2 regions of the Clostridium sp. DL1XJH146 genome follow, and region 1 is predicted to be linked to the other one. Evidence: riboswitches for the same ligand, from Rfam matches in the RefSeq annotation. Region 1 holds a riboswitch; the other holds the start of a gene.
The links. Region 1 has a riboswitch for thiamine pyrophosphate ahead of thiC (phosphomethylpyrimidine synthase ThiC). Riboswitches for the same ligand answer to the same signal wherever they lie in the genome.
Positions count from the first base shown of each region.

Region 2: another riboswitch for thiamine pyrophosphate. It lies ahead of ACVHXK_RS11625 (MTH1187 family thiamine-binding protein); the one in region 1 lies ahead of thiC (phosphomethylpyrimidine synthase ThiC).

Region 1 is NZ_JBTVVN010000002.1:174,635-178,951, forward strand. It holds gene thiC (phosphomethylpyrimidine synthase ThiC) at 347-1,654, opposite strand; TPP riboswitch at 1,754-1,865, opposite strand; gene ACVHXK_RS02360 (DUF2812 domain-containing protein) at 1,966-3,165, opposite strand; gene ACVHXK_RS02365 (PadR family transcriptional regulator) at 3,158-3,490, opposite strand; gene ACVHXK_RS02370 (hypothetical protein) at 3,695-3,895, shown strand; tRNA gene ACVHXK_RS02375 (tRNA-Arg) at 3,995-4,071, opposite strand; tRNA gene ACVHXK_RS02380 (tRNA-Gly) at 4,251-4,317, opposite strand, start outside.
Region 2 is NZ_JBTVVN010000022.1:33,360-49,867, forward strand. It holds gene murI (glutamate racemase) at 1-569, shown strand, start outside; gene ACVHXK_RS11595 (DUF503 domain-containing protein) at 930-1,211, shown strand; gene ACVHXK_RS11600 (peptidylprolyl isomerase) at 1,641-2,156, shown strand; gene ACVHXK_RS11605 (S24 family peptidase) at 2,365-3,051, shown strand; gene ACVHXK_RS11610 (ABC transporter ATP-binding protein) at 3,141-3,890, opposite strand; gene ACVHXK_RS11615 (ABC transporter substrate-binding protein) at 3,868-4,920, opposite strand; gene ACVHXK_RS11620 (ABC transporter permease) at 5,152-5,919, opposite strand; gene ACVHXK_RS11625 (MTH1187 family thiamine-binding protein) at 5,894-6,181, opposite strand; TPP riboswitch at 6,310-6,417, opposite strand; gene ACVHXK_RS11630 (sensor domain-containing diguanylate cyclase) at 6,621-7,994, shown strand; gene mmsB (multiple monosaccharide ABC transporter permease) at 8,085-9,260, opposite strand; gene mmsA (multiple monosaccharide ABC transporter ATP-binding protein) at 9,275-10,822, opposite strand; gene chvE (multiple monosaccharide ABC transporter substrate-binding protein) at 10,920-12,047, opposite strand; gene ACVHXK_RS11650 (substrate-binding domain-containing protein) at 12,283-13,353, opposite strand; gene ACVHXK_RS11655 (response regulator transcription factor) at 13,368-14,960, opposite strand; gene ACVHXK_RS11660 (sensor histidine kinase) at 14,957-16,486, opposite strand; gene ACVHXK_RS11665 (sugar ABC transporter substrate-binding protein) at 16,479-16,508, opposite strand, start outside.

The DNA of each region.
Region 1 (4,317 bases):
TAGTAAAGCAAAGTACCACCCTAGTAAAACAATAAAAATTTTATTATACTTATTATTAGCATTTTTATGAGTATCTAGTCATTGTTTTACTAATATTTAATAAAGCTTGAAATATTAGTATTCTAGCCATTTGTAACTTTGCTGCATATTCATTCTATATTATTTTAGATAATAAAACAACTAAAATATCAATAGGTAATATCTCCTAAATAACCATTTACGCATCATTTTGATATTTCCGCTATATATATATTTATATTTATACATAAATAAAAAATTAGCATCTCTAATGCTAATTTTTTATTTATGTATACTTTTTTTAATTAATAATAATAAATCAAATATATTATTTTCTAAGAATATTTACATCTTCTCCATTCAATATTTTATTCATGCTTCTTACAGCACACATTTTCCCGCACATTGAACATGTTTTTTCATCTTCAAGTTTTACATCTTTTCTATAACGTTTTGCTTTATCAGGATCAATAGCAAGCTCATACATCTTTTCCCAATCAAGTTGTTGTCTTGCATGACTCATTTCATTATCTACTTTTCGTGCTTTTGGAAGCTTTTTAGCTATATCACCTGCGTGAGCTGCTATTTTAGAAGCTATTATTCCTTCTTTCATATCCTCTACATCTGGTAACCTCAAATGTTCTGCCGGTGTAACGTAACATAAGAAATCAGCTCCATTAGCTGCTGCAATCGCCCCACCTATAGCCCCTGTAATATGATCATATCCTGGTGCTATATCTGTTACTAAAGGTCCAAGCACATAAAAGGGTGCTCCATGACATAATTTCTTTTCAAGTAACATATTAGCCTGAATTTCATCTAACGACATATGCCCAGGTCCTTCTATTATTACTTGTACATTTTTTTCCCAAGCTCTTTTAGTAAGTTCTCCTAAAACTATAAGTTCTTTAATTTGACTAGCATCTGTTGAATCTGCAATTGACCCTGGTCTACACGCGTCTCCAAGAGAAAGAGTAATATCGTATTTCGCACAAATATCTAATAATTCATCGAAATGTTCGTAGAATGGATTCTCTTTCTTATTAAGTTGCATCCAAGCAAACATAAGCGACCCTCCACGAGAGACAATATTCATCAATCTAGGATTTCTAAGAAATGTATCTGCTGTTTCTCTATTTAATCCCGCATGTATAGTTACAAAATCAACACCATCTCTACCATGCTTTTCTACAACATCTAAAAACTCTTCAGCCTTAATATCCTTAAGTTCCTTATCGTAAAATCCTAAAGCATCGTATACAGGAACTGTACCAATCATTGCTTGTGACCTATGTATAAGTTCTTTTCTGAACTTTTCAGTTTTACCATAATTACTTAAATCCATTATAGCTTCTGCTTTCATTTCTATAGCTACTCTAACTTTTTCAAGCTCCATTTCTACATCATTACAATCTTTTGATATACCTAAATTTACATTAATTTTTGTTCTTAGTCCTTCTCCTACTCCTTCTGGACATAAACTTTTATGGTTTTTATTTGCAGGAATTACAACCTTCCCTTTAGCTATTAAGCTAACAAGTTTTTCTATTTCCATATTCTCTTTTTTTGCTACAACCTTCATTTCTTCAGTTATAATATTCTTTTTTGCAGCATCCATTTGTGTTGTGTAATTCATATAAACCCTCCTAGAAATTTTTATTTACTTTTTGCAGGAGATCATAAAAGGTATAAGAACTTCTTCAAATAAAAAAAGATAGTCTTATAGGACCATCTTTAACATTCAAAGTTGCTTCCCTCCGCCGGCATTACCCGGATCAGGTACAATTAGAGTCTAAGAATTTAATTCTTAATCTCAGCTGGACACACCAGCTCCCCTAGCAAAAAATATTCATTTTTCATAATAATAACATATATATGCATATAATTCAATCTGAAAACTTATAAATAATTAGAACTAATGATTATGTTTAACAAATTTACTTTATTCTACTGCTTTTTAACTCGAAAATAATATAATATTGATTTTATTGTAAAAGTGCCAAATTCTATTATTAATATTGATTGTATCAAAGGTGTTAACCAAAACCTCTGTGGTCTTAATGACACATCCCAATTCATATACAATCGTATATAAGATATAATCATCGATATAGAAATCAAAATCATAGGAATATAACATATTGACATCATCATTGCCATTTTTCTAGCTTGTTTTATTCTCTCTTTTTTTGTACTATATAAAACAGGCTTTTCTTCTCCATCATCATATTCTTTTGCCCATAAAGTCCATTTTGTAAGATTAAATGGAGATGTAAAGAACACATTCCACCCAGTTTGTCTATGAATTTCATAATAATCATCATTTGTCCTATTTTGATAGTCAGCTACATAACTAATTTTTCTTATTTCGCCCTTTTCAAAATAAAAACTATTCCCTATTTTATTAATTTCAATAAGATTAAATCCTTGTTTCTCCATATTTTCTAACCATTTTTCCAACTTATCAGGTGAATATTGCCATCCCAATCTTATTTTCCTTATTATCTTACCTTTTTTATCATCTTTTTTTCTTCTTTCTACATCCTTGATTGTTTTAAGAAAACTATGAGATGTAGAAGCATTATTTATGACGTTTTCTGATACTAATTTTTTATTATCTCTTAATAGTTTTATAAATGTAAAAACACAGAAAAACAATACACCTAAAAATATAAACTCACCTATTCTTTCTCCATTAGAAGTATAAACTTCTACATCTTTATCATTAAACAATGGAATAGTATAAAGTCCAAGTACTATATAAGTAGGTAATTGTATCATTGCAAATATAGTTAAAATTGCACCTGTTATATTCATAATAGTTTTATTTCTTTTAAGTATTCCTTCTCTTGAAGAATAAAAAGAAATTTGCCACTCTTCATTTTCATTAACTAGAAAAACCCAGTGTCTGTTAAAGGTAACTTCTTTCCAACAATTATTCTCTAATCTTAAAGATAGACTCTCTCTTTTTTTTGAATAAGCAATCCTATATATACATTTTTTAGGTGTACCTACTTTAAACTTAAAAATCCTCAAGTTAAAATCTACTTTTTCCAAATGGTATCCCCTACTAGACATTTCAGATAACCATTGTTCTGTCTTTTGAATATCATAACTCCAAAACAACCTAAAACAATTTTTATTCATTGAACTTGCCTCCTAATTTAATAGCATTATTATGCAATTCTTCTATTCTCTTTATTTCTAAATCTATAAGTTCTCTGCCTAATTTAGTAGTTTCATAAACTGTTTTTCTTTCTTGATTTGAATAAACCTCTACTATACCATCCTTTTTCATCTTCGTAAGTGTTCCATATATAGTCCCAGAACCCAACACTATTCGGCCTTCTGTTATCTCTTCAACAAAACGAATAATACCATATCCATGCCTAGGCTCGTATAGTGATAACAAAATATAATAGGCTGTTTCACTCATAGGTAAATATTTTTTTATAATCTTATCTCTATTCAACAAGTCACCTCCTATGTCATGTCGTGACATATCATAGCTATACTATATCACGTTGTGACATATAGGTCAACAATTTAATTCATAGATTTCAAATTATATTATTTTTATATACTATAATTTTCCACTTCACAGAAAGCTTTATCCCCTTTATCATTAAAGTGTCATAAAATTGTTTTAATTAATTACCGAGTGGAAGATAATAAAATGTTTGACTTAATAGAGAAAATATATGTAGAAATGCAGTCTGGATTTAGAAAAGTAGATGAAAGAATTAACAAAGTTGATGAAAGACTTGATAAAATTGAAAATACTGTAGTAAAAATCGAAAATGAACACGGTGAAAAGCTGCAAGCTTTATTCGATGGTTATAAGCAAAATACAGATAACTATCAAAAATACAATTAGAAGATCAAAACATGAAGAAGTGATTTTGAGAAGAATAAAATAAATTCTTTTTAATATCTATAAAAAAAGCCTTGCAAATGACTATTTGCAAGGCTTTTTTGGCGCACCCAGAGGGATTTGAACCCCCGACCCCCGGATTCGAAGTCCGTAACTCTATCCAGCTGAGCTATGAGTGCTTATTATTCAAATGCACAATGTACAATTTACAATGCACAATTAATGATGATTTTGCTGCGCAAAATCTTTAATTGAAAATAATAAAAATAAAAAAAATCACACCTTAGTTTTCCTCTTGGAAGGATTACCTCCAGATTTTACTTTATAGTCTGATTAACTTTATATCTATTAAATTAAATGGAGCGGGTGAAGAGAATCGAACTCTCGTGGCTAGCTTGGAAGGCTAGAGCTTTACCATTAAGCAA
Region 2 (16,508 bases), on a different contig from region 1:
CCATTGTAGTTGCCTGTAATACTGCGACTTCTGCATCTATAAATGATTTAAGATTAGAATTCAAGTCAATCCCAATAATTGGTATTGAGCCCGCATTAAAACCAGCTACTAAATTAAATATTAAAGGTCCAATAGTAATCATGGCTACCCCCATGACTTTGTCGGAGAAAAAATTCAAAAATTTATTAAAAAAATATAATAAAAATTCTGAAATAATACCTTTACCATGTGCTAGATTAGTTGAATTCATAGAAGATGGTATAACAGAAGGAAAAGAATTAAACGTATATTTAAAAGAAAAATTAGCCCCACTTAAACAACATAGTATTTCCTCTGTGGTTCTTGGTTGTACGCATTACCCATTTGTTAAAAAGGAAATTAAGAACATAGTAGGTGATAGCATACCACTAATTGATGGTGGCAAAGGTACAGCTAAGCAACTAAAACATAAGTTAACTACACTAGACATATTGAATAATCAAACAGAAAGTGGTAAAATAACTATTTTCAACTCTCTTGAAAATGATAGAATTATAAAAATGAGCTATAATTTACTCTTTGATGTGTAGACTATAGGTATAGTTTATAGTTCACAGTGCACAGTTTATAGTTTATAGTTCACAGGTCACAGGTCACAGGTCACAGTTTTTAGTTCTATTTTTAAGACTTGCTGCTATTAATAAGTATTGTTTATTTAATAGTTATTGTTCATGAATAATTTGCAATATGCAATCGATGTTGATTTTCTTCCCTTTGGTCAGATAATCTTTAATTATTTAATTAATTCAAAAATTTTGCATATCAAAATTCTCTTTAATTAGAAATTGCTAATTGCAAATTAGATAATTGCAATTTATTATAACTAGACCAAATTTTTTAAATATCAACGATATTATAAAACATATCCTAAATACAAAAGAGGTGTTTTTTTGATTATCGGAACAGCAACAATTAAACTTTCAGCTACTTGGGTACACTCTTTAAAAGAAAAAAGAATGATAGTTAAAAGTATTATTAACAAGGTGAAACATAGATTTAACGTATCAATTGCTGAAGTTGATGCTCAAGACTACCATCAAACAATAATTATTGGAATTGCTTGTGTTAGTAATTCCACTAGACACGCAGATAGTGAACTTCAAACAGTTATCTCTTTCATTGAAAATAACTCAGATGCTGTGATGGAAAAAACTGAAATAGAAATACTTTAAGAGCAATGCACAATTTACAATGCACAATGCACAATTAATGATGATTTTCTTCCCTTCGGTCAGAAAATCTTTAATTAATAGAAGAAAAACACTAAAGCAAAACACTCATTATTCATTGATAATTTATGTTTTATAATTCAAAATTAATGATTTATCATTAATAAAAATCTTTAAACAAATTAAAGAAATTATTTAGCTCCGCTAAATAATTTCATCCTTAATTGTGCATTGTGCATTGTGCATTGTGCATTATTATTTAATGTGCATTGTGCATTGTGCATTATTATTTAATGTGCATTGTGCATTGTGCATTATTATTTAATGTGCATTAAGTATTAAGTATTAAGTATTAAGTATTAAGTATTAAGTATTAAGTATTAAGTATTAAGTATTAAGTATTAATAATTATAAATAAACGGAGGTAACAAAATGAACCCAATAGTAACTATTAAAATGATTAATGGAGATGTTATTAAAGCAGAGCTTTACCCTGACATAGCTCCTAATACTGTAAACAACTTCATAAGCCTTATTAAACAAGAATATTATAATTCAGTAATATTCCACAGAGTTATTCCTGGCTTTATGATACAAGGTGGAGATCCTGATGGTACTGGTACAGGTGGACCTGGGTATTCAATTAAAGGTGAGTTTACATCTAATGGATTTAAAAATGATTTAAAACACACTAAAGGTGTATTATCAATGGCTAGAACTTCTGCCCCTAATTCAGCTGGAAGTCAATTCTTTATTATGACAGCTGACTCTCCTCACTTAGATAATCAATATGCTTCTTTTGGAAAAGTAATTGAAGGAATCGAAGCTGTAGATGCAATAGTTCAAACAAAAACTGATTTCAGAGATAAACCTTATGAAGACCAAGTAATGATCGAAGTTACTGTAGATACATTTGGAGTGGATTACGAAGAACCAACTAAGCTATAGTTTATAGTTCACAGTGCACAATTCACAGTTAGTAGTTATATAGTTGTATAGTTGTATAGTTGTATAGTTGTATAGTTATATTAATAATATCATTACCCTTGAGAGTAGATATATTGTCAAATAATTTCTTACTTGTAGGTTAATGAGAGTTAAATCAAACCATCAACTTCTAGAAGTGGTGGTACTTCACGAGCTAAGGAGTGTTTGTATGAGTCGACTTGGTGATCAGTTAAGAAAAGCTAGATTAGATTCTAAAATGAGTGAAAAAGCACTGGCAAAAAAAATCGGTGCTTCTGAAAAATTCATTAAAGAAGTAGAGTCTGGTAAAAAAGTTATAAATGAACAAATGATAGATAAAATCTCAAAAATATTAGGTAAAAATCTAAACGATATTTCCCTAGATTTTGAAGATGAAGCACCAACAGATAGAGTACCAGTAAATAGAGCAAAAAAAGTTGAAAGCCCAAATGTAGCCTTAGGGAAAGTTCAAGATGTATGGAATGATGCTTTTAGTTCTGTTCTAAAATCTGTACCTATATATGATTATTCTTTAAATAACATATTAGGGAAAAAGCAATTACCTGTTGAATCTAATAAGATAGAAGGTCATGCTAAAGATAAAGTCCTATATTTAAAGGTACTAGATGATGACATGATTGGTTTTAGGATAAACAAAAACGATATCGCTTTTGGAGTTATTACAAACCAAATTTTCAATAATTCAATTTGTTTAATTCAAAAGGGAAATGAAAGATACATAAGGCAAATTAAAAAATTAAACAATAATCAAATTCTTTTAGTAAGTAATAAAGGAAGTTTACGAACTGAAACTGTAACTGATAAAGAAATACAAGTTTTAGTTAAATTAGAGAGACTAGAAATTAGTTTAATTTAACAAAACTTTAAAGTTATTTTATTTTAATAAAATGATTTTAATTTAAAAGAAAAAGAATTTCCACGAAGGAAATTCTTTTTCTTTTAAGTTTATAAAGCAAGAAGTATTTTTTTCTTAATTTCGTTAAACTCTGGAGTTGTGACAATATCCTTGCTCATTCTATTTGATAGATTTACTTTTATTTCAGCTTTTATTTTTGCTGGTTTATCTGAAAGAATATAAATTCTGTCAGATAAAAAAATTGCTTCTTCTATGTCGTGAGTTATAAAAAGAACTGTAGATTTATACTTTTCAAGCACATCTAATAACCAAAAATGCATCTTAGATCTAGTTATAGCATCTAATGCTCCAAAAGGCTCATCTAGCAGCATCATATCATTTGAGAAAAGATATGTTCTAAGTAAGGCTGCTCTTTGCCTCATACCTCCAGATAATTGACTAGGATAACTCTCTTCAAAACCTTCTAATCCAAAAGTTTCAAAATATCCTACAGCCTCTTCTTTTGCTTGCTTTTTATTTTTCCCTTTTAACACAAGAGGCATAGAAACATTTTCAAGAATATTATTCCAAGGAAGGAGAAGGTCCTTTTGATACATATAACTGACCTTACCAACTTTTCCTGTAAAATTTTCACCATCAATGATTACTTTACCTTCGTCTGCCTTTAGTAATCCTGCAATCATATTAAAAATTGTACTCTTCCCACTTCCACTAGGACCAAGTAAACTTACAAATTCATTATCATTAACATAGAATGATACATCATCTACAATTTTCAAATCACCAAAGCTTTTCTTTAGATTCTTAGCCTCCAGTTTATTTTGCTGGTAAGAATTCATTTGTATAAGCCTCTTCTGCTTTCAAGTCTTTAGGAATTAATTCCTTTTCAACCATAAAAGTTGTATAGTTGTTCCAAACTTCATCCTTCATTTCACCCCATCTTGATGCATCAGCTTGATATTTATCTGCTAACCATTCTTGACTTGCCTTAACTAATTCTGTATCTAATTCAGGAGCATATTTCACAAGAATTTGTCCTGCTTCCTCTGGTTTTTCTATACAATACTCATATCCTTTTGTAGTAGCTCTCATAAACTTCTCTGCTAACTCTGGATTATTTTTTATTATGTCATTATTAGTAATAATAAGTGGTGTATAGTAATCTAATCTACTATCTAATTTTGCTATATCTATATAGTTAAGATCAAAACCTGTTAATTCTGCTTGAACTCCGTCCCAACCATAAAAAATCCATTGGAAATCAGTGCTATTTTTAGTTGAAGTGAAAAAATCTTCTGCCCCTACATCAGCTATTGTAAGTTTATCTATGTTTGCTCCTTCTTCTTCCATTAAAGCTGTTAATACTGCTACCTCTGATGGAGTTCCCCAACCACCATAAATTTTACCTTCAAAATCTTTTGGTGATTTAATATTTTTCTCTTTTGGAGATGCAAAACCGGATGTATTGTGTTGCAGTATAGTTCCTATAGCCTTTATTGGTAATGGATTATCAGCAGTCAAAGCATATGTAACTTCTTCTTGATAAGAAACAGCAAATTGTCCTTGACCTGCAGCAATTAAACTTGCTGCTGTACCTTCTGATGGCTGAATTATTTCAACTTCAAGGCCCTCTTCTTCATAATATCCTAAATCTAATGCTGCATATAATCCTGTGTGGTTCGTATTAGGAACCCAATCCAAAATAACCGTAACCTTTTCTAATTCTTCAGTCTTCTCATCTTCAGCTGTAGTTTCGTTATTAGTTACCTCTTTATTAGTGTTATTCTCTTCAGCATTATTGCCAGCACATCCAGCAAATACTCCCATTACTAATAATAAAGATGTTAAAATTGATACTAATTTTTTCATAATAAACCCCTTTCTTTTTTTGTTCTAATTTAAAGTACTGTTTATTTAAATAGTTTTGTTATCATAAAAATTTCTATTTTTATAATAGTGTGCAATGTGCAGAGTACAATAAATGATCATTTCCTCATTCTTCGTTCATATTTTAATTAAATATTCGATTTTGCGTAGCAAAATCATCCTCAATTGTGCATTGTGCATTGTGCATTGTGCATTGTGCATTGTGCATTGCAATTATATATTCTCTTTCCTACTCCATGGCATAAATAAATACTGCAATAAGTATATTATACCGAATAAAGTCATACTCAATACAACTATAATAATAACTACTGCAAAAACCTTATCTATAGCAAAACTTTTTCTAAGCCTTAACATATAAAGTCCAAGTCCATTATATCCACCTAGCCATTCTCCAATAACCGCTCCCATTATGCTATAGGTTGCAGCTATTCTTAGCCCTGAAAAAAAATTAGTAAGAGACGCTGGGAATTTAACTTTTTTGAAAATCTGTACTTTTGATGCTCCCATTGATTTTAGTAAATTCACCATATCTTTATCAACGGAATCTAGCCCATCCATAAGACTTATTAATATAGGAAAAAAACAAACTAATACAACTACAATAACTTTAGGTAACAATCCAAGCCCAAACCAGATTCCAAAAAGCGGTGCTAATACAATTACTGGTACGGTTTGAGAAATAACTAAAATAGGATATATAATATCTCTAACCGTTTTGAATTGGTCCATAAACACAGCAAGAATTAAAGATAATACTATAGCTATTCCAAAACCAAGCATAGCTTCTCTTAAAGTTATTATTAAATGTATATTTACCTCTGGAAACATGTTTATCAAAGCTTGTATTACATCCGTTGGTGAAGGTAGTGAATACCTTTCAATTACTCCATTATCCACAACAAGCTGCCATATAAAAATTAATAATAATTGAAAGAATAATGATATTGCAATTCTACCTATATTTATACGTTTTTTCATCCATTGTCACACCTTCTGGCTTGTAGTCTATCTTAATCACTGATACAACTCTAGCTGCACCTTCTTCTACACATATCTCATGTGCTCTTTTTACTATTTTCATGAGTTCGTCATAATCGCCTTCCATTGTAGTTTCCATTGCGCCTACTTCATGTTTTACTCCTGTTGATTGTATGTATTCCAACACTTTATCAACTACTGGATAAATCTGTTCCTCTAGAACAACTGGTAATACTTGAAGACTTACGTTTACATTTAACATTTCCAACTCCCCCTTATCAAATTTTATTTTATTCTTTAAATTAATATATTTAACTAAATAAAGTAATCCACCAAACAAAACCCTTTGCCAATTATGACAAAGGGTTGTATATATTTCTAACTACTAATTCTAGAATTATCTACTTTCCCTACGCCAGCATTACCTGGATCAGGTTAAAGGGTCAGAACTAAATGTTCTATCTCAGCCAAAAATATTAGCACCCCATCAATACTATTCTTTTCATTTCACGTTTATAATAACTCTATTAATTGTTTATGTCAACTAAAGAACCTTCATATGAATTAGCAAACAAGATATACTCAGAATGTAGTAACTAGCATATATTATTTACTTTTCAAAATAGCAATGCTATAATTGGGTTATCAAATTTTGTTATTATTTTATCATAATACTAATCATAAGAAATGAGGTTACTAATATGTTTCGTATAACCCGTAAAGTATTTGTTGATTTAGCTATTTGCATGATTGGTTTTGGTATTTTAATAGGTCTGCTATTCCCATTTTTCCTTCTGTTTGCAAAAATTCCTTCTAACATAGTTTTCACACCACAATTTTTTTTGTTATGTATTAGTGCAGGACTAATTGTAGGTACTATAAATATTATCCTAGCTAGATTTATTATAGGCGACCGATTGAAATTACTCACTAATAGAATGAGTAGTATTGAAAAAAGTTTAAAAGAATCAACTTCGATTAACGAAATATTAGATAATAAATTAGATAGCTATTTTGTAGAAATATACTCTGAAGATGAATTAGGAATTACTGCCAAAGCATTTAATAATCTTGTTGAAACTCTATATGTTTCTCTTAAAAGAGAAAAGGATATCAGCAAATATACCGAACTGCTTACAAGTAATTTAGACATAGATACTTTATCAAAAGAGGCTCTTTTGCAACTTATCGCTATGTCTAAAGCGGAATCAGGCGCAATTTTATTAGAATCAAAGTGTACACTGAAATTACTCAATTCTATAGGCATGAATAATACAAAACAAATTCTTACCAATGAATTTTTTTTGAATATATACAAAAAAAATAAACACTTTAATCCACATATTTCTAATATATCTCTAATAAATACTGAACTAGAACAGTTTAACTTAAAAGAATTAATTATTGAACCAATTGAGTATAAGCAAAAACAGATTGGTGCCATTATTTTATTAACCAAAGGTACATTTTCAAAGATATCAAAAGATAGTTTACATCTTTATAGTCAAAACTTAGCCTTAGCATTAAATAATGCATTAATTCATAATAAATATATGCAACTAGCTTCAAAAGATAGTTTGACTAAATCATTTAACCGTGGTTTTGGTATGAAATTACTAACAGAAGAATTTGTTCACGCAAAAAAATCAGAATATCCCCTAATAATTTTAATGTTTGATGTGGATAATTTTAAAAATATTAATGATACATATGGACATTCTGTGGGTGATATAGTACTCTGTGAAATCTCTAAAATAGTCTATTCTGTTTTGAGAGAGGATGATATCTTTTTTAGGTATGGCGGCGAGGAATTCATTGCAGTTTTAAAAAATATATCAATCATAAATTCCTATAAGATAGCTGAACGTATAAGAACACTTATTGAAGAAAAATCCAAAAACTTTTGTAAGAGAAAAATAACTATTAGTATTGGTATTTCTTCTCTCAATGACCATAATATAAACTCTACACAACAACTAATTGTATGTGCTGACAGGGCTCTATACTACGCGAAAAATTCCGGACGAAATAAAGTAGTTATATATAATGAGTCTCTACCAACATTGACCTCCTAAAAAACTTATGCTATTAAATTATATAAAATTCTTTTCTCTAAATAAAAACACTAGAAAAAATTTTTTCTAGTGTTTTTTATTAAAAATAATTCAATTAGCTTTTGATTTAGATTTTGAGTATACATCAAATGCAACTGCTGCTAATAATACAAGTCCCTTTACTATACTTTGCCAGAAAGTACTAACACCCATAATAGACATACCGTTATTTAATATACCCATTATAAGTCCACCAACCATAGCTCCAGCAACAGTTCCTACCCCTCCTGTAGCTGATGCACCCCCAATAAAGCAAGCTGCTATAGCATCTAATTCAAAACCTTGTCCTGCAACCGGTGAGGCTGAATTCAATCTACCGGCAAAAACTATACCTGCAACAGCTGCGAGTAAACCCATATTAGCATAAACCAAGAATAACACTTTTTTAGTTTTTATTCCTGATAATTCAGCTGTTCTAGCATTACCACCTAAAGCATATATATGTCTACCAGCTACTGTTTTATTTGTAATAAACGAATAAATAATTATTAGTATTCCTAAGATTATAACAATATACGGTAAACCCTCAGCACGTGCTAACCATACTGTAAATAAATTAATAACTATAACAAGCACTGAAACTTGTAATATAAAATTTCTTGTTGAAGATACCTTAAATTTATACTTTAACTGATTTTTTCTATTCATATACTTTATTCCAGCAAATATTAGTGAACATATAACTCCAACTACTATCGTTGTTATATGAATTTTGCTATCCGCACCACCTATAAAATCTGGCAGTGTACCTGATGCGACTGTTACATAAAACTGTGGCAAAGCAATAGTCTCTCCATTTAATATTAAATTGTTAATACCTCTAAAGACAAGCATACCTGCCAATGTTACAATAAATGAAGGAATTTTCATATATGCAATCCAATATCCTTGCCACATACCAGCTAGAATACCACATGCTAATGATAATAAAATAGCTATTCCTACAGGCATACTCATTTTAACACTAAACAGAGCTGAAGTTGCACTTACAAAAGCAATAACAGAACCTACTGAAAGGTCTATATTGCCTCCTGTTAAAATACATAAAACCATACCTATCGCTAGAATTAATATATAACTATTTTGCATAATTAATCTTTGAACATTAATAGGTTTTAATAAGGTTCCTTCTGTAAGAAATTGGAACAACGCCATAATAGCTATAAGTGCTACTACCATAGCATATTGTTTTATATTTTGATTTAGTTTGTTCTTACTATTTTCCATACCCACTATCCCCTCTATATAACTTTCTCTTTATTTGTACTTTGAATAATACATTTCATTATACTCTCTTGACTAGCATCTTTAATTGGCATTTCTCCAACAAATTGACCTTCATTCATAATATATACCCGATCACAAATCCCTAGAATTTCGGGCATTTCAGATGATATAACTACAACACTCTTACCATTATTTGCTAATTCATTAATAATCGTATAAATTTCATATTTTGCTCCTACATCTATACCTCTTGTAGGCTCATCTAAAAATAATACATCTGGCTCCGAAAATAACCATTTAGCAATAATAACCTTTTGCTGATTTCCGCCTGATAAATCTCCTGTTTTCTGCAAAATACTAGAAGATTTAATTCTTAATTTTTCTCTATAATCTTCTACTACTTTTATTTCCTTATTCATATTTACTACACCTTTTTTGCTAATACTCCCTAGGTTTGCAAGTGTAATATTTCTCCTAATATCATCCATAAGAACAAGTCCTGCACCTTTTCTATCTTCTGTTAAATATGCTAAACCTTCATTAATCGCGTCACTGACATTATGAAGTTCTATTTCTTTCCCATTTTTTATAATAGTTCCTGTTATTTTCTTTCCATACGCATGTCCAAATACGCTCATGGCAAGTTCTGTTCTACCTGCCCCCATCAAACCTGAAATACCAACAATTTCACCTTTTCTAACATTAAAATTAACATTTTTAATTCTTAATTTATCTTCATCTAACGGATCATAAACATTCCAATTTTTAACTTCAAAGTTTATATCACCAATTTTAGGTTCACGTTTTGGATATCTATCTACTAATTCTCTTCCAACCATACCTTTTATAATTCTATTTTCAGTTATATCATCTTTTTCTTTGTTTAAAGTTTCTATAGTAGCTCCATCACGCAATACAGTAATTTCATCTGCTACTTTTGTAACTTCATTCAATTTATGTGAAATAATAATGCATGTAATTCCTTGTTCTTTATTTAACTCTAATAGTAATTCTAATAAGTTATCAGAATCCTCATCATTCAAAGCAGCTGTAGGCTCATCTAAAATTAACAATTTAACATCTTTTCCTAATGCTTTAGCTATTTCTACTAACTGTTGATGACCCACCCCTATATCTTTAACTAATGCATCATGGCGAATATTAAGACCTACTTTTTTCATGATTTTAATAGCCTTTTCATTAGTCTTATGCCAATCAATTATTCCATTTTTTTGTTGCTCATTTCCTAAAAATATATTTTCAGCCACTGTTAAATATGGACTTAACGCTAATTCCTGATGAATAATGACAATACCCTTTTCTTCACTATTCCCAATATTTTGAAATTTACAAACATTTTCTTCATATACAATATCACCTGTATACTCGCCATAGGGATGTATACCACTGAGCACTTTCATAAGTGTTGATTTCCCAGCACCATTTTCACCTACTAGTGCATGTATTTGTCCCCTTTTAACCTTGAAATTAACATTATCCAATGCTTTTACTCCCGGAAATTCTTTTGTAATATTTCTCATTTCAAGAATATTATTAGACATATCACATACTCCTTCAATTTAAATTATATGCTGTGATAGAAATCTATCACAGCATATACTCTATTTGTATAAAATGTTTAGTAAAAAATGACTTAAATTATTTTATATCATCTTCACTATAATATCCTGAATCTATTAGTATTTCTTTATAATTATCTTTATCAGCAAAAACAGGTTCACACAAATATGATGGAACAACTTTAACACCATTATCATATGTTTCAGTATCATTAACAGGAACTTCTTCGCCATTAACTATTGCTTGTACCATTTCAACAACTTTATCAGCTAAAGTTCTTGTATCTTTAAAAATTGACATTGATTGTTCTCCAGCAATTAACATTTTAACATTTGTTTTATCACAATCTTGTCCAGTCAATACTGGGAATGGTTTATCAGCTGAGCCATATCCAGCTGCTTTTAATGAAGCTACTATACCTTGAGCTAAACTATCATTAGGTGATAATACTACATCTACGTTTTTATCAGCATAATTAGCTGTTAATAAATTATCCATTCTTGCTTGAGCACCTTCTGGTTTCCAATCTTGAATAGCTATTTGCTCCATTTCAGTTTGTCCTGAATTAATTACTAATTTACCTTCATCTATAAAAGGTTGTAATGTATCCATTGCTCCTGAATTAAAGAAATATGCATTGTTATCATCCGGGGATCCACCGAATACTTCCATATTGAATGGTCCAGCTGCATTTTCAAGGTCAAGTGCTTTAACTATATACTCGCCTTGGATTTGTCCTACTAGATAATTATCAAATGTAGCATAGTAGTCAACATTTTCAGAATCTCTTATCAAACGATCATAAGCAATTATTTTTATGCCTTCTTTACCTGCTTGCTCTAAAACACCTTTTAATGCTGTACCATCGATTGAAGCTACAACAATTACTCCGCAACCTTTAGTAATCATATTTTCAACTTGTGACACTTGCTGCTCAACTTTGTTGTCTGCATATTCTAAAACTACTTCATAGCCTGCTTCTTCAAGTTTAGCTTTCATATTTGATCCGTCTTGATTCCAACGTTGTAATGATTTTGTAGGCATAGCAACACCTATCATACTTACTTCTTCTGCTGAGTTTGCATCTGCATTCGCATTTGCATTTTCCCCTGCATTAGAATTAGCATTTCCATTTGAACATCCAACGCCTACAAATACTGTTAAAACAAGCATACCTACTAATAATAAAGATGTGATTCTTTTCATTTAAAAACCCCCTATCAAAATTTAAGTACAATTACATTATAGCTGCGTGTAAACGTTTCTAAAATGGAATAAATTTGTACTTTTCTTAATTATATTATCTTATTATTCTTTTATGAAAAAAAGCTGTAAAATATTAATATTAATATTTTACAGCTGTTTAATATAATTTTATAAACGTATCTTTTGTTTACACAAATACAATACGCATTTTAGATTTTTCTCTATCTTTTTATTATTACTCTTTGTTATTTCTATAGATATCTTCTTCACTATGGAAAAGGTCTGCAACAACCGTTTCCTTCATATTATTTGCATCAACAGGAATTACATCAAATTTTACATAAGGCACCTCATATGTACCATCGTATATTGTTTCATTATACTCTAATTGTCTATTTTCCAACAATTCTACAGCTACATCAATAGTACCTTCTGCTAAATTTTTAATAGGTTTATAAACAGTCATTAATTGCTTATGCTCTACAATTTTTTGGCAAGCACTTATATCAGCATCATGTCCAACCACTGGTACTTCCCCCGCTAAACCGTATTCAGATAATATACTTATAGCTCCTTCTGCTAATCTATCATTAGCACCAATAATAGCATCTATTTCAACGCCTTCTTTTAACAAATCACTTATAGTATCATATGCAAATTCTTCTCTCCAATTTTCTGCCCAAACTTCTTTAACTATCTTTATATCTCCATTTAAAATATATGGGTCCAAAATATTATAGTATCCTTTTGTAAACATTAAAGAATTATTGTCTTTTGGTGAACCATTAATAATTACATAGTTACCCTTTGGTACTTTATCAACAAGTGCTTTAGCCATATATTCTCCTACAGCTATATTATCAAATGAAACATAGGCATCTACATTTGCATTCATTATAAGTCTATCATAAGCTATTACAATTACACCTTTTCTCTTAGCTTCTTTTACCACATCTTGTAATGTGTTTTTATCATATGCAATAATAATTATTACCTCTGCTCCTTCTTCAACAAGAGACTTTATTTGATTTTCCTGCTTCTTTGCATCTTCATATGCATTCAATACCTCAACTCTATAATTCAATTCTTCTGCTTTGCTCTTTAGAATATCAACATCCTTTTGCCATCTCTCAATGACCATTCCATCAATACTAATACCTATCATAGTCCTATCATCTTCTGTATCTGCCTTTACCAATTCATTTTTATTATCTTTAAAAAACTTTAATCCTATAACTGATATTAATATTATTAAAATAATTATGCTAGTAATAGTAAGTCTCCTTTTGTTTTTAAGTTGATTCATATTCAAACATCCCCTTAATGAAATTCTTTTGGTGAAACCCCTACTATCCTTTTAAATAGCCTACTAAAATAATTCGGATCATTATAGCCTATCTTAAAGCAAATTTCTTTTATAGATAGATTATCCTCATTTAACATTTTTTTAGCTTGTTCAATTCGAACTCTCGTCAAATAATCAATAAAATTCACACCAAGTTCTTCCTTGAAAACCTTACAAAAATATTGTGGACTAATAGCAACAACATCAGCTACATCCTTTAAGTGAAGCTCTTTATTATAATTATTTTTAATATACTCTACTGCTTCTAATATTTCATTAGAGACTTTATTTTCTTTCTCTAAATTTATTTCTTTAGCTATTTTTTTTGCTTTTATAATACACCTATTCTTCAAATTATAATATTCTTTTATTTGTTTTAATTCATCAATATAAGATAAATCAGCATATTCTTCTATTATTAATCCATGTCTGTATGCAACCATATTGATTAAAACCATTAACTCAATTACAATATTTTTAACAATATCTTCACACTCTTTATGCTGCCCATAAAGCTTATCAAAAAAATCTTTCATCTTCATATCTACTTCATGAACATTTCCTTCTTTAATCTTTTTAATAATAATATCTTCTTCATTCTTAATTTCAATAAGATTATACGAATTTTCCAGTTTTACATTATTCACTAAATCTTTTATATGCATAACTTTTTTATCAGCAGTTTCCCCTAACGCTTTAATTGCTTCAAAATAAGAATTATTAATTTCTTCATTTTTATAACAACTACCAATTCCAATAGATAAATCTGTTTCAATTATCTTAGCTAAACTTTTATGTATATTAATCGCTAATTCTAATGCCATTTCCTTTTGCTCATAAGAATTCTCTTCTTTATCTTCATATACAACAATACCTATACGATTAACTGAAATCATACCTACTACTGACTTACATTTATACTTAATAGAATCTCTTATTTTTTTATACAAAACACTATGCCCAATATTTATTTCATTTTTGACACTTTTAGTAATTATCTCTTTTTCAAATTCAATAACAATAAAATAACCATATTCTTTTTCTATATCCAATAAATTTCTATAATCACAAGCTTGTTGTCGATAATTACAATCCATCAAAATTGAATAAACATAACCATCCTCTAATGCAGGTGCCATCATATATAATTTTTCTTGAATATCCATCTCTTTATTTTTATTTTTTTTCTCATCCTCAATTTCTGTAATGATTTTATTCAGCACATTCTTTAGTTTGTCCCTATTAATAGGTTTTAATATGTAATCATTTACTCCTAATTCCAAAGCTTGTTTTGCATATTCAAATTGTTCATACGCTGATATAATAACACCCCTTACATGCGGATTAATATGTCTTATTTGTTTAATAGCTTCTATACCGTTAATACCAGGCATTTGAATATCCATTAAAATAATAGATGGTCTTTCTTCTTCAAATAATTCAATAGCTTCTCTTCCTGATTTTGCTATAGCAACCACTTTGAGTATTCCTGAAAATTCTTTGTCTATAATAAATTTAATGCCTTGTCTTACAATTTGTTCATCATCAACAATCATTATTTTTATCATTCTATATCCCCCTTGTAATGTGGAATTGAAATAATTACTTTAGTTCCTTTGTTTTCAATACTTGCAATCTCAACAAGTCCCTTACACTTATAAAATAATTCCAATCTATCTATTACATTTTTCATTCCAATTTTAGGAGATTCACCTGTTGATTTTTTGTTTAATTTTTCTGATTTATTTTCACATTCTTTAGACTCTAAAATCTCTTTTATTATATCCTCTGTCATACCAACTCCATTATCCTCTACGACTATTATTGTTTTAGAAAATTCATTTAAAACACTAATGTAAACATCTCCCCCGTCTTCTTTCTTACTTAATCCGTGAATATAAGCATTTTCTACAAGTGGTTGCATAATTAATGGTGGCATCCTATAGTCAACTTCACTCTCTTCAATTTTAAAATGAAATTGAATTAAATCTCCAAAACGAACTTTTAACAATTCATAGTAATCTTTAACATTTTGTACTTCTTGAGTTATAGTAACTTCTGAATCTATTTGTTTAATATTATATCTATAGACTCGCGACATATTTTCTAAAAATTCACTAGTTCTGTCTGCTCTTTCAATCATTGCTAATTGTACCGCAGCATTTATTGTATTAAATAGAAAATGAGGATTCATTTGTGATTGCAAAGCGTATAGCCTTGCATTATTTAAAAGACTTTCCATTTTAATGTTTTCCATTTCCTTATCTTTAAGCTTTGTTTCAGTGGCAGCTTTTTCTTTAAGTTGCTCAATATAAACATGTATGCTCTTTTTCATTTTGTTAAAAGCTATTGAAAGAATTTCAATCTCATCATTTGTTTTAACTACAACTTCTTCTGTTGTAAAATTACCTTTGGAAATATCTTCAGCTGAATGAGAAAGCTTAATCAATGGCCTTATCATTTTATTAGTAGTTTTATAGACAATTATAATAGCAAGCAAAATCAAATCAATAATTAATATAACATTCAAAAAATTAGCTGTCTCAATTTGTTTAGACATGTATGTATAATTCGTAGCATTTCTATAAAGTTGTCTATTATTCAATTCTGAAATATAATCCATTATATAGTTCATGGTATTTAAAATTTCATCATAAGTATTAGTATATGCCATTACATCAGTTTTTCTTTTTTCTGAAATAGCTTTCTCTGTTTCTAAAATATACTCATTTACCATATTTTCAATATCCATAAACATCAATTCTTCTTCTGTATAATTTTTTATTTCACCAGAAAGTTTTGTCGTATTTTTCTTTAATTTATCAGTATGCATCATATAATTATTTAAGCTATCAGAACTTTTAGTTGATAAATAAATTACTAATTCTTTATCAACTAAAGATAATTCATCTGAAATATCTTTAATAATAAGAGTTCTTACAAACATTGAATCAATTTGTTCCTTGTATTTATTGGTGATACTCAAAGAATATATACTTAAAATACTCATAAATATAATCATAATCATATAATAGGATATCATTTTTTTCTTAATTGTATTCATCTTAATTTTTTTTCTGATTTTACTAGTCACTTTTTTCACCCGTTTCATAGAT